One region of the Paenibacillus sp. FSL P2-0136 genome, then DNA from elsewhere that is predicted to be linked to it. Evidence: riboswitches for the same ligand, from Rfam matches in the RefSeq annotation. Region 1 holds a riboswitch; each other region holds the start of a gene.
What was found. A riboswitch is a leader RNA that binds a small molecule or an ion and turns the genes downstream of it on or off. The one in region 1 is predicted to bind cobalamin.

Region 1 (4,003 bases):
CTTTTAACTAACGCGATCGGATAATGCAATCGACTGACGCAATTGATTGCCGCTACCGGCCAACGCAATCGACTGACGCTACTGACTGATGCTATCGACTAACGCAATCGACTAATGCAATCGACCAACGCAATCGACTGATGCTACCGACTGATGCAATCGACCAACGCAATCGACTAATGCTACCGACTGATGCTATCGACTAACGCTACCGACCAATGCAATCGACTGATGCTACCGACTGATGCTATCGACTGATGCTATCGACCAACGTAATCGACTGACGCTACCGGCCAACGCAATCGACTGACGCTACCGACTGATGCTATCGACCAACGCAATCGACTAACGCAATCGACTGATGCTATCGACTAACGCTACCGACTAACGCAATCGACTAACGCAATCGACTGATGCTACCGACTGATGCTATCGACCAACGTAATCGACTGACGCTACCGACCAATGCAATCGACTAACGCTACCGACTGATGCAATCGACTGACGCTACCGACCAACGCTACGGACCAATGCAATCGACTAACGCTACTGACTCACTAAACCGACTGACGCTACCGAGTGGCGCTTTTAACTAACGCTAACGAGTAACGCTCCTTAGTCATTCAGCCGACTCACACAACTAACTGACGGTTTTGAGTCGATACCAAGTGATGGTACTGAGTAGCATTGCTTACAGTGATTGGTGTACTCTATACAACTAAAAACAGTAAAAAGGAAGGCGCACCTCTCCTAACTGTATTCTATACAACTAAATTTGCCCGAATGGGCGAAAAGCCGGGTACAGAAGCATTTTAGGTGCATGAAATACAGCTAAAAGTACATTTGGCAGTAAATCAGACGATTTAGTTGTACAGATTGCATTTAAGCATAACGTTTGGAGCTAGAATAGTACCTTAGTTAGTCGGGGTACGGCAGCCCCCCAGCAAGCTAGGGGATTAAATGAATGCTGATTAGTTAGAATCTGATGATCGACTAGCGGTAGCTGATCTGCTGTGGGCGCATATAGCGCGGCATGGTGGGCTGGTCAGAGCCTGGTGCATACTACTTTATGTAGTACAATGATTTGCGCTTCGGCAGGCTGATACGAGCATAAAGTAATTAGTTAAGTGTGCTAGTGTCCCAATGAAGCTGCTCTAGTGCACTTTGTACACTAGAATGAGGCATATCGAGCCTAATATGTTGTTCTGTTGTATTCGGTACATTAGATTTTGGGAATTTGGCCCGGCGGAGGGTTATTTGCCACAATCGATTGTATAAAATGCAGCAGAATGCGTTATCGGCCGCTTTTACACGAATTCTAATGTACATAATACAATCGCCTGCTGCCGCTGTCTCCGCTAGTACCGCCAACGGCTTAATTAATAGCAGAAGAATGACTCTATAGTCCTGAATAGTACGATGTGCCGGGGAAGCGGGCATGTGCTGTTCAGGATTTTTGTGCAGAATGAGCGGGACTCGAGTGGATGGAATAGAAATAGCTTGTCTATAGACATACAGGGGAATAGTAGATATGATTGTTTCAGAATATTAAAATTTAATAAGCTTTGGGAAAAGGTGCAGATTGCCTCAGAGACCGCGCGCTGTCGCTAGCAGATGCTGGCAGGGCTATGTCTAATAGAGGAATCTGCTTAAAAGGGAAGCCCGGTGCAAGTCCGGCGCGGTCCCGCCACTGTAAATACGGAGCAACTCCTGAGGAGCCACTGTCTGCTAACGGGATGGGAAGGCGGGGGAAGCGGTGAAGTATGAGCCAGGAGACCTGCCTTTTTCGTTGTTGTTTCTATTCTTCGGGGGTAAGAATGTGGAAGCAGATGCTGATATTGGCGAGGGCTGTATATGCTGTATTGTATGTAATGTGGGAGAGCAATCGGCTCCTTCAGCCGCCCTGTATTGTATTCTTCCCCGGCCGCCCTGCACAGGGCGGTCTTTAGGTTGCCGCTCTATCTGCGGAGGAAACAGGATTCATCCATTCTATTTCAGGAAAGAGGTTAGTTATGAAGAACCATTCTCTATCATCCAGGTTCACACGGCTGGGACTTGCTGTCATTATGCTGTTCGCACTGCTGGGAGCAGCCGTAGCCCCGGCAGGACAAGCAGCTGCTGCACAGGCAGGCGGGACTTCCGCACCCGCGGTATCCGCTCTGCCCGCAAGTGAGGCAGCGAGCGTAACTGCTGCGGTCTATGCCACTGCGGAGTTCATGCTGAAGAACGGAGTCCAGTCGGACTGGCAGGCGATTGGCCTTGCGCAAGCAGGCTACAAGGTTCCTGCCAGCTATCTGAAGGCGCTTGAAGGCAAGGTGGCTGAGGCTAAGGGTGTTTTTGCCAGAGCTACGGACTATGCCCGGATCACGCTTGCCGTTAAGGCACTTGGCGGCGACCCGGCGAATGTGGCAGGCTATAACCTGATTGAGAAGCTCTACAATCACGATGCAATTACCGGCCAGACGCTGAATAATCCGGTCTATGCACTGCTCGCTCTGGATTCCGGCAGCTATACAATCCCGGCAAATGCGAAATGGACACAGTCTAAGCTGCTGGCAGAGATTCTGGCGAAGCAGAACCCGGACGGAGGCTTTACTCTGACCACGGGTGCGAGTGATCCGGATATGACAGCGATGGTGCTGAACGCACTGGCTGGACATAAGCAGGAAGCGGCAGTGAATGCTGCCGGTCAGCGGGCGGCAGCCTGGCTGGCTAAGGCACAGGATAAGAACGGAGGATATGGCGACAGCAGCGAGAGTGTAGCTCAGGCCATCATCGGTCTGTCTGCCTTCGGCATTGATCCGGCAGGAGCAGATTATACTAAGGGTAATATTAATCTGGTCAGCAAGCTGCTGAGCTTCAGCGCAGCAGATGGCGGATTCGTCCACACTGCGGGCGGCAGCTCCAATCCGCTCTCAACGGAGCAGGCACTGGAGGCTTTAGTAGCGTACAAGCTGTTTGGAACAGGCGGTAAGCTCTTTGATTTTAGCGGCACACCAGTGAAGAATCCTCAGGTAAGTGTCTCGGTTACAGTTGAAGGTCCGAATGGAACGTTGGCTGAGGGCAGCGTGTACGCCGGAAATGTGCTTACGGCACTGGATAAGACAGCAGCAGCCAAGCGCCTGGCTCTGGTCAATGAAGCAGGCAATTATGTGACGGGGATCGGCGGCGTGATTGCGGGTACTTTTGGCGGATATGATGGCTGGATGTATGTGGTCGCACGCGGCGGAGCATGGATCTATCCAAGTGTAGGGATGGGCGACTTCGCGCTGGAGGAGAATGACCGCATTGTGGTCTATTATGGCGGGGACAACACGCAGGTGGTTGATGCCGTAACCGTGACTCCCGCACAGCCGCAGCCTGGACAAGATCTGAAGGTGCAGGTAACCCAGAAGCAATGGGTCTGGAATGAGGCGACCTTCACCTCCGATCCGGTAACCTCACCGGCAGCAGGCGTACAGGTAACCATCGGCGGCAAAACAGCAGTTACAGATGCTGCGGGTGTGGCTGTTGTGGCCGGAGGACTGCCAGCAAATAAATATACCCTGACGGTTACGGGATATCTGAAGGATAAAACCCCGGCCATCGTGCGTCATACGGTCCCGGTAACAGTGGCTTCTGCGGTGGCGGACCGTCCGGCTTTTGGCGATGTGAAGTCGATCTCGCCTTGGGCGCTGGAGTCGGTATACACGGCGTATGACCGCAAGCTGATGAACGGTGTAAGTGAGGACAACCTGCTGTTTGCACCGAAAAAGAATATTACCCGTGCTGAATTTGCAGCGCTGCTGCTGCGGTTAACCGGGAACGAGCCGTCTGCGGCGTCTTCTGCTGGGGCCTTCAGTGATGTTAAGGCCGGTACATGGTATTATGGAACAGTGAACCGGGCGAAGGAGCTAGGAATCATCAGCGGCGTAAGCGCCAAAACGTTCAAACCGGACGGGCTGGTTACACGCCAGGATATGGCTGTGATGATGGTTAGAGCTTTTAAGCTGGATGCTACATC
Region 2 (4,003 bases), 1.0 Mb from region 1:
ATTGTTTGTTGCGGATGCCTACCTGATCCAGGGTGACCTCCGACAGCTTTTGCCCATCCATGAAAGTGCCCGTCTGCGTAATCCGCAGCTGCTTGAGCAGGCCGTATTGATTGGTGAGTGCAGGCCACCAGGCCGGGGTGTATTTTCCCGGGTTGTCTCCGTAGTCACCGGGGCTGGTCCAGAAGCCGAGCGATTGTCCGTTCAGCGTGAAGGTAATATCCGACGGCCAGTTGTTGTTGACGGACGGGGCTTCGGAGGCGATCTCCATCGTGATGGCAAGCTCCTCCGGCTGCTGGCTCGACAGCAGGAAATTCGGGATTTTATACTCGACGAACCCCTTGCCGAACCAGAGAATCCCGGCGTTCACCCGCTCCTGGTCCCAGAAATAACGGGGATCGTCAAAGTGCCCGATGACCCTCTCTGTCGTAGACAGTCCGCAGGTAGGCTCGATCTGGAAGTCGGAATAATGCCCCACAGGGATGTCCTTGCGGTACCCTCTGCGCGGAGTCCGGGCCTGTCCCGGAAAAACAATCTCAGCCCCGTCGGCGGCCAGTGTACAGATCTTCTGCAGGCCGCTTTTGCCGGGAGCCATATGGCTGCGGATCAGCCCGGCGGCTTCGAGCTTGCGCACATGCATGGTCATAATCGCACTGCTGAGCTTGAGGGCTGCGGCCAGCTCCTTCACGTTCATGGGCTTATCGGACAGCAGCCGCAGCATATGCAGGCGCACGGTACTGGACAGGGCCTCGTACACGGGCAAAGATTGTTCGGTTAGATCAAGTTTCATCGGATGCCTCCACGTTCAGGTTATATAGTTAATAATTATATTACTCAAATAAAATTTCTACAAGCCATGATTGGCTGCAGGCGAGCTTTTCCAATTTATATCACAGACAGGCCAATCTCTGTCAGCTATGATTTGAGATGAATTAGCGATGAAACAAGGTGCTCTTGCCGGAAGCGGCAAGGGATAACAGGGAATCGGGTGCAACTCCCGAGCGGTCCCGCCACTGTATGGAAGAGCTGCACTTCATGAGGTCACTCGGGAAGCCCCCGGGGAAGACGAAGTCTGCAGCGCCTGTATTCCAAGCCAGGAGACCTACCTTGTCTACGCACACCACGACTCTACGCGGATAGGAGCGGTGTACGGATAGGTTAATGAGAAGAGGCGTTCTGCCCTGATGGACCGGAGAAAGCTTGGTGCTTCAAGGTGATCCCCGGTTATAGCTGCTGGATACAAGGATACGGCCCATAGTGATGGGACGGTGAAAAGCACCTTGTTCCGCTTCGCCACGGGTTGCGCGCTCTATCGAACTTGCCTGCGTACATACACTCCCACCCTATAGGGTGGGTTTTTTGGGCTTTATGATCTGTAATGGGAAATCAACAAACATGGAGGGTGACAAATGAAAAAGCACAGATGGTGGAGCTTTGCGGCACTGGTTGCCGGATTTACGGTGTACTTTATGCTGAACGAACCGGGGACGGCCCGGGCGATGCACATTATGGAAGGATTCCTGCCGGTTGGCTGGGCAGTGTTCTGGTGGGCGGCGTTTATCCCGTTCTTTGTCCTTGGAATCTTCAAGCTGAGAGCCATGACCCGGGAGAATCCGGAGCTGAAGCTGCTGCTGGGTCTGGCCGGGGCGTTTACCTTCGTACTGTCTGCGCTCAAAATGCCTTCCGTGACCGGAAGCAGCTCCCACCCCACCGGTACCGGACTAGGTGCGGTAATGCTGGGGCCGCTGCCCATGAGCGTAATCGGCTCGATTGTCCTGCTGTTTCAGGCGCTGCTGCTGGCGCACGGCGGGATCACTACGCTTGGAGCCAATGCGTTCTCGATGGCGGTGGCGGGTCCTTTTGCCGGATATGCAGTGTATAAACTGATGATGAAAATGCCGGACCGCGAGAAGCTGGCCCTGTTCTGCGCCGCAGCGGTAGCGGACCTTAGTACGTATGTGGTGACGTCCTTCCAGCTAGCGGTGGCGTTTCCGGCGGCGGATGGCGGCGTTCTGGCATCTTTTCTCAAATTCGGGGGCATCTTTGCCGTGACGCAAATCCCGCTGGCCATCAGTGAAGGGCTGTTGACGGTACTGCTCTGGAACTGGCTGAAATCGTATAGCCCGAATGAATTGTCGCTGCTGAAACGCAAGGTGAACGGAGGAAGAGCCTAATGAGCAATAAATGGAAAAATGGGTTGATGCTGCTGGTTGTTATTCTGCTGGTCATTCTGCCGCTGCTGCTGGTTAATGGGGAATTCGGAGGGGCCGATGATGCGGCTGAAGGTGTGATTACCGAAATGAATCCTGACTATAAGCCGTGGTTCAAGCCGCTGACCGAGCTGCCGGGTGAGACGGAGAGTATGCTGTTTGCATTGCAGGCCGCGATTGGTGCCGGTGTGATCGGTTATACCCTGGGGCTGCTCAAGGGCAAGCAAGGCGGGACGAAGCAGCATAGCAGCAAGTGATCCGGCGGATTGACGTTCTCTCTTACAATAATGCTCTGCGCCAGTTGTCCCCGATGTGGAAAAGCTCGTTCGCAGCCCTGATGTTCCTGCTATCTTACACCGTACATCCGGTACTACAGGCTGCAATCACCCTATGGATGATGTCCTGGTGTGTATTACAGGCCCGTATTCCCTTCCGTGCTTATGGCATGCTGTTCGGCACAGCGCTGCTGTTCTATGCCCTTAGCGTACCGGCGCTGCTCGTGGAATTCGGGCATCCGGCAGCGGGAGAGGCAGGAATATTCCCGCTTCCGGGACTGAACCTGCAGGTATATGTTACAGCGGCCGGGCTTCAGCGGGCAGGGGAGCTGCTGGCCAGAATCTCTGCCTGCATGAGCTGTTTCTTCTTCCTGATGTTCACTACTCCGTTTAGTGAGCTGTTGCAGGTGCTGCGCAGGCTGCGGATGCCGCAGATTGTCCTGGAGCTGATGCTGATTATGTACCGCTTCCTGTTCCTGCTGAGTGATGCAGCGCATGGTCTGCTGCTGGCCCGCAGGCTGCGCGGAGGCCGCCGGGGCTACAAGGCCAGACTGCGGGAGACTGCGGCCATGGCAGGGGCGCTATTCGGCAACACGATGCACCGTTATTACGGATTATCGCAGGGGCTGCTGGCCCGCGGCTTCACAGACGAGATTATTCTCCCGCCTTATACGGCGCGTCCTGTGCCACGGCGCTATACTGTTCAGGCTTATGCTGGTATTGCGGTGCTGCTGCTGGCTGAGGCGTATTTTATCATAAGCATATGAAAGGAGCCGGCCATGGATCAGGAATCTAGCTTGGCTTGTGACGGAGTGGTCTTTCATTACCCGGATACGAAGGAGCCTGCACTGCATGAACTGACGTTCTCCATCCCCGCAGGCAGCAAGACGGCGGTACTCGGTCATAACGGTTCGGGCAAATCGACGCTGTTCCTGCATGCCGTCGGCATTCTGCGCCCGCAGCAGGGTACGGTTGTGCAAGGAGGGAAGGCGTTATCCTATTCCAAAAAAGAGCTGGCCGCTCTGCGGCGGAAGGTGGGCCTGGTCTTCCAGGACCCTGAGCAGCAGCTGATCCTCAGCACACCGCTGGAGGATGTGTCGTTCGGGCTGCGCGGCAGCGGCATGGCTGAACCGGCTATTGCTGCGCGCTGCCGGGAGGTCATGGAGCTGCTGAATCTGACCGATCTGAGCGATAAACCGATGCACCAGCTTAGCCTGGGCCAGAAGAAACGCACGGCACTCGCCGGTGTACTGGCTATGGAGCCGGAGCTGATTCTATTGGATGAGCCGACCTCTTATCTGGACCCGTTATCGGAAACGAAGATGCTGAAGGGGCTTGAAGCCATACATGATAAAGGGACAACCGTAGTTATGGCTACGCATGATATGGACCTGGCCTACCGCTGGGCGGACTGGATTATTGTGCTGGAGCATGGAAGATGCCGGGCGGCGGGGACTCCGGAGGAGATTTTTGCGGGACGGGAAGAGCTATTGTCCATCGGACTGGGACTGCCGCTGCTGG
Region 3 (4,003 bases), 560 kb from region 1:
AATGTATGCTGTTTTCCACATACATTCGGGCCGTGTGCCTGCTTGCAAGCACAATGTATGCTGTTTTCCACATACATTCGGGCCGTGTGCCTGCTTGAGAGCATAATGTATGCTGTTTTTCACATACATCGGGCCATGCGCCTACTTGCGAGCATAATGTATGCTGTTTTTCACATACATTTAGTCCATATGCCGCTGTACCAGCCAATTGTATACGATTTCAATAACTTTACACTCACCTTTTCCACAGCAGCAGGATACTATAGTTTCCTATACAATAAAAAAACGCGGTCCCCAGAACCGGAAACCCGCGCCACTATCGACTTTGTAAGGATGCTGGTGAAGGGAATTGAACCCCCGGCCTACGCATTACGAGTGCGTTGCTCTACCCCTGAGCTACACCAGCGAACAGGCTTTGCTGTCCTGCCAAACACAAAATATTATAACTCTTCCAGCGGAAAACGCAAGCCCTTTTTCCGCTGGTTGCTGTGTCATCAGCCCTGCATCAGCCCCAGCCCGCGGAAATAATCCAGCGCGAGCTTAGCGCTTGCAAGAGAAGATACCTCATATGCCTCTTGCTCCACAATATAATAGAGAATTCCGCTCTGCTCCGCGATCTCGAAGACGCTCCGGAAATCGACCTCTCCCTTTCCGAGATCGGTCTCCTCATTGTCTGCTCCGAAGTCCTTAATGTGAACCAGCGGAACACGGCCGGCGTACCGTGACACATAATCAACGGGCCAGGCTCCACCCCTGTATACCCATCCCAGATCAAACTCAGCCAGCATATGCTCGGCAGGAATCTGCTCCAGCCAGATATCGATGACCGCCTTGCCGTCAACCTCTTTGAATTCATAATCATGGTTGTGGTAGCCGTACTGCATCCCCGCCGCCCGGACCATCGCGGAAGCCTTCTCCAGGAATGGAATGATTCTCGTTACATCCTCTATGGAAGGGTTCGGCGGAAGCGGTGCCGACGGGGTGATCATATATTGCAGTCCGAGCTCTACACCGTATTCAATCTCTTTGGCTAATGCCTGTTCCATCTTATCCAGACTGCTGAAGTCCAGGCCTACATGCGCCGAAGGGGCCGCCAGGCCAAGTTCATCCAGCTTACGGCGCAGTTCCCCTGCAGATACACCGAAATAACCGGCGAATTCCACTGCCTGGTACCCCATCTCTGCCACCTTGGCCAGTGTGCCGAGGAAATCGCGTTCCGTCTGGTCACGCAGTGTATACATTTGAATTCCGATCTGCTGTGCTGCTTCTGTCATTAAGAATCCGCTCCTTATCGGTTGATTCTGATTGGATACTATTGTGGTTACTCTCCCTGTAGCTTGCGCTCCACAGATTCCAGCTTGCTGCGGCTGGTCGAGGTCTTGTCGCGCCGGTCATCGATCTTGAGTGAGGTTGAGACTCTCTGTGCCCCGGCGGTAAACGGCGACTCATGCAGCGCTTCTACCGCAGCCAGAATCCGCGCTACCGGTCCCTCAATAATTGTACCCATAGAAGTTAGCTCATAGGTAATGCCCTCCACCGTCTGCAGCACACGCTGCATCTCGGCCACATAGCTGCTGAGACTGGTGCTGCCTGTCCCGATCGGAATAACGGTCACTTCGCCAATTGCCATTGTGATCTCCCTCCTAATTATCTGGTGTGCCTGAGTCTCTTATTTATCCTCTTATTGTAACGCTTCGCCAGGCTTGCTACAAATCACCTGCACCCTCTCCATTCTATTAATATCCGTCAAAATGATTACCAGGATTAGACGCACTCTATTTATGGATTCTTTGTGGCGTATTTTCGGAGATTTTATGAAAAATTCACGGCAGATTCATAGGAAAGTTGTGGATTACCTGTGGACTAACTGTGGATCAGCTGTGAGTAAAAGCGCCGAACCCGCTCCCCGTGCGGGATTGCAAAAAAACATTTACAAACACAATATATTGCGGTAGCTTTAATAGATAACAACAAAATATAGTAGAAACGGGTGTTTCACCCCTTGTAATAGAGGTGCGACTTAATAGGGAAGCGCGGTGCAAAACCGCTGCGGTCCCGCCACTGTAACCGGATGCTCCCAGGGTGCGATGCCCAGGGCCGCATTCTCCGGCTAAATGCCACTAAGGGGCGGAATAAGCCCCCCGGGAAGGCGCCGGAGGAGTTGCCGGAAGCCAGGAGACCTGCCTGTTTCGGTGGCACCGCTTAGACTCCTGCGAGGAACAGGGGAGGTGTCCGTATGCGGCCTGCAATAGCAGAGTTAGCCTTCCGTCAATCGGGCCAGAGGCTGCCGATACCTGAGGACGATCGTGGATTATCTTCAGGTATCGGCTCTGCGGAATATACAAGAACGGGCGTAAGCTATTTGCCCAGTGTCTGCTCGTATATTCCACCCAGACCACAGGCAAACTTCCGCTTCCCGGATCTTTGCATCATGCATTCGGGCATTTCCGGCCTTCCCGGCCGGAGGTGCTTTTTTAACGCTTACAATACCCGAGAGGAGAGAGTTATATAATGACGCTGCTGGAGAAACGTTATAACGAAGGACAAGCTGCACAGGAGGATCTTTTGGAAGAGGTCATTCATCTGGGACGGGATATTATCGACAGCCGGGATCTGGATCTGCTGCGCGAGAACGCCAACCTGAACGGGGAGAGCTTCTCCGGCAAAATGAGCAAATTCGGCAGTGAATACTCCAAATGGTATGCCCGCAACTTCACCATGCCGCCGCAGTTGGTACAGGCTACCCTGGATAATGTCGTCTATGTGCATGACCTGGATCAATACGCCATCGGAACCACCAACTGCATCTTCATCCCGTTCGAACGGCTTCTCCGTGAAGGCTTCAACACCGGCAACGGCAGCGTACGGCCTCCCAACTCGATTATGACGGCGATGTCGCTGGTGGCGATTATTTTCCAGTCGCAGCAGAATGCGCAGTACGGCGGTGTGTCCGCCAACAAGCTGGATTATGATCTGGCTCCTTATGTGACCAAGTCCTTCTCCAAGCTCTTCCGCAAAGGTCTGGAGTATTTCGAGGAGAATGCAGAGGTTTCAGAACTTGGGGAGATTACGATGAGCCGCAGCGATCTGGCTGAGCAGTATCCGCGCGCCTTCCGTTTTGCCCTGAAGGAGACGCAGAGCGAGACCCTGCAGGCCGCAGAGAGTATGGTACATAACCTGAATACGATGTCCAGCCGCTCCGGCGGCCAGATTCCTTTTACCAGCATCAACTACGGCACCTGCACCTCCCCGGAGGGCCAGCTTGTGATCAGCTCGCTGCTGACAGCCACGATGAACGGACTGGGCAGCGGGGAGACGCCGGTGTTCCCGATTCAGATCTTCAAATGCAAGCAAGGCATCAACCAGCAGCCGGGTGACCCTAACTATGATCTGTTCCTGAAGGCAGCGGAGTGCTCGGCGCGCAGATTGTATCCGAACTTTGCCAACCTGGACGCTCCGCTGAACATGCAATATTATGATCCGGCTGACCCGGATACCGAGTTCGCTACGATGGGCTGCCGGACCCGTGTGCTCGGCGACCGCTTCGGACGCAACCATTGCTCCGGCAAAGGCAACTTGTCCTTCAATACGCTCAACCTGGTGCGTCTTGGACTGGCCCACGGCACGATAACCGGCCGCCGCCTGGCTGCTGATGAAGAAGGGTTCTTCGACGACCTGAATCACTATATGGATATTGCGCTGGACGGTCTGCTGCACCGCTTCCGTATCCAGGCTTCCCAGAAGGCCAAAGCCTCCGATTTCATGATGCGTGAAGGCGTCTGGGAGGGCGGCGAGCAGCTTGCCCCTGATGACAGCGTAGGCGAATTGCTGAAGCACGGCAGTCTGTCGCTGGGCTTCATTGGAATGGCCGAATGCATGAAAGCCATGTACGGCAAGCATCACGGCGAAGATATGGAGATTCACGCCAAGGCTGTAGCCATTGTCCGCCACATGCGTGAATATTGCGACCGCAAGAGCGAGGAGCTTAACCTCAACATCACCT

Region 2: it holds a riboswitch for cobalamin, as region 1 does, so the genes downstream of both, NYE26_RS07285 (energy-coupling factor ABC transporter permease) here and NYE26_RS03115 (S-layer homology domain-containing protein) in region 1, are expected to answer to the same signal.
Region 3: it holds a riboswitch for cobalamin, as region 1 does, so the genes downstream of both, NYE26_RS00795 (anaerobic ribonucleoside triphosphate reductase) here and NYE26_RS03115 (S-layer homology domain-containing protein) in region 1, are expected to answer to the same signal.

Annotation. Positions count from the first base shown of each region.
Region 1 is NZ_CP150244.1:749,151-753,153, forward strand. Features, by position in the region: cobalamin riboswitch at 1,607-1,800, shown strand; gene NYE26_RS03115 (S-layer homology domain-containing protein) at 2,013-4,003, shown strand, end outside.
Region 2 is NZ_CP150244.1:1,754,900-1,758,902, forward strand. Features, by position in the region: gene NYE26_RS07280 (helix-turn-helix domain-containing protein) at 1-787, opposite strand, end outside; cobalamin riboswitch at 927-1,122, shown strand; gene NYE26_RS07285 (energy-coupling factor ABC transporter permease) at 1,407-2,171, shown strand; gene NYE26_RS07290 (energy-coupling factor ABC transporter substrate-binding protein) at 2,171-2,464, shown strand; gene cbiQ (cobalt ECF transporter T component CbiQ) at 2,461-3,249, shown strand; gene NYE26_RS07300 (ABC transporter ATP-binding protein) at 3,262-4,003, shown strand, end outside.
Region 3 is NZ_CP150244.1:191,005-195,007, reverse strand. Features, by position in the region: tRNA gene NYE26_RS00810 (tRNA-Thr) at 335-406, opposite strand; gene NYE26_RS00805 (sugar phosphate isomerase/epimerase) at 495-1,274, opposite strand; gene NYE26_RS00800 (MTH1187 family thiamine-binding protein) at 1,322-1,630, opposite strand; cobalamin riboswitch at 1,972-2,203, shown strand; gene NYE26_RS00795 (anaerobic ribonucleoside triphosphate reductase) at 2,512-4,003, shown strand, end outside.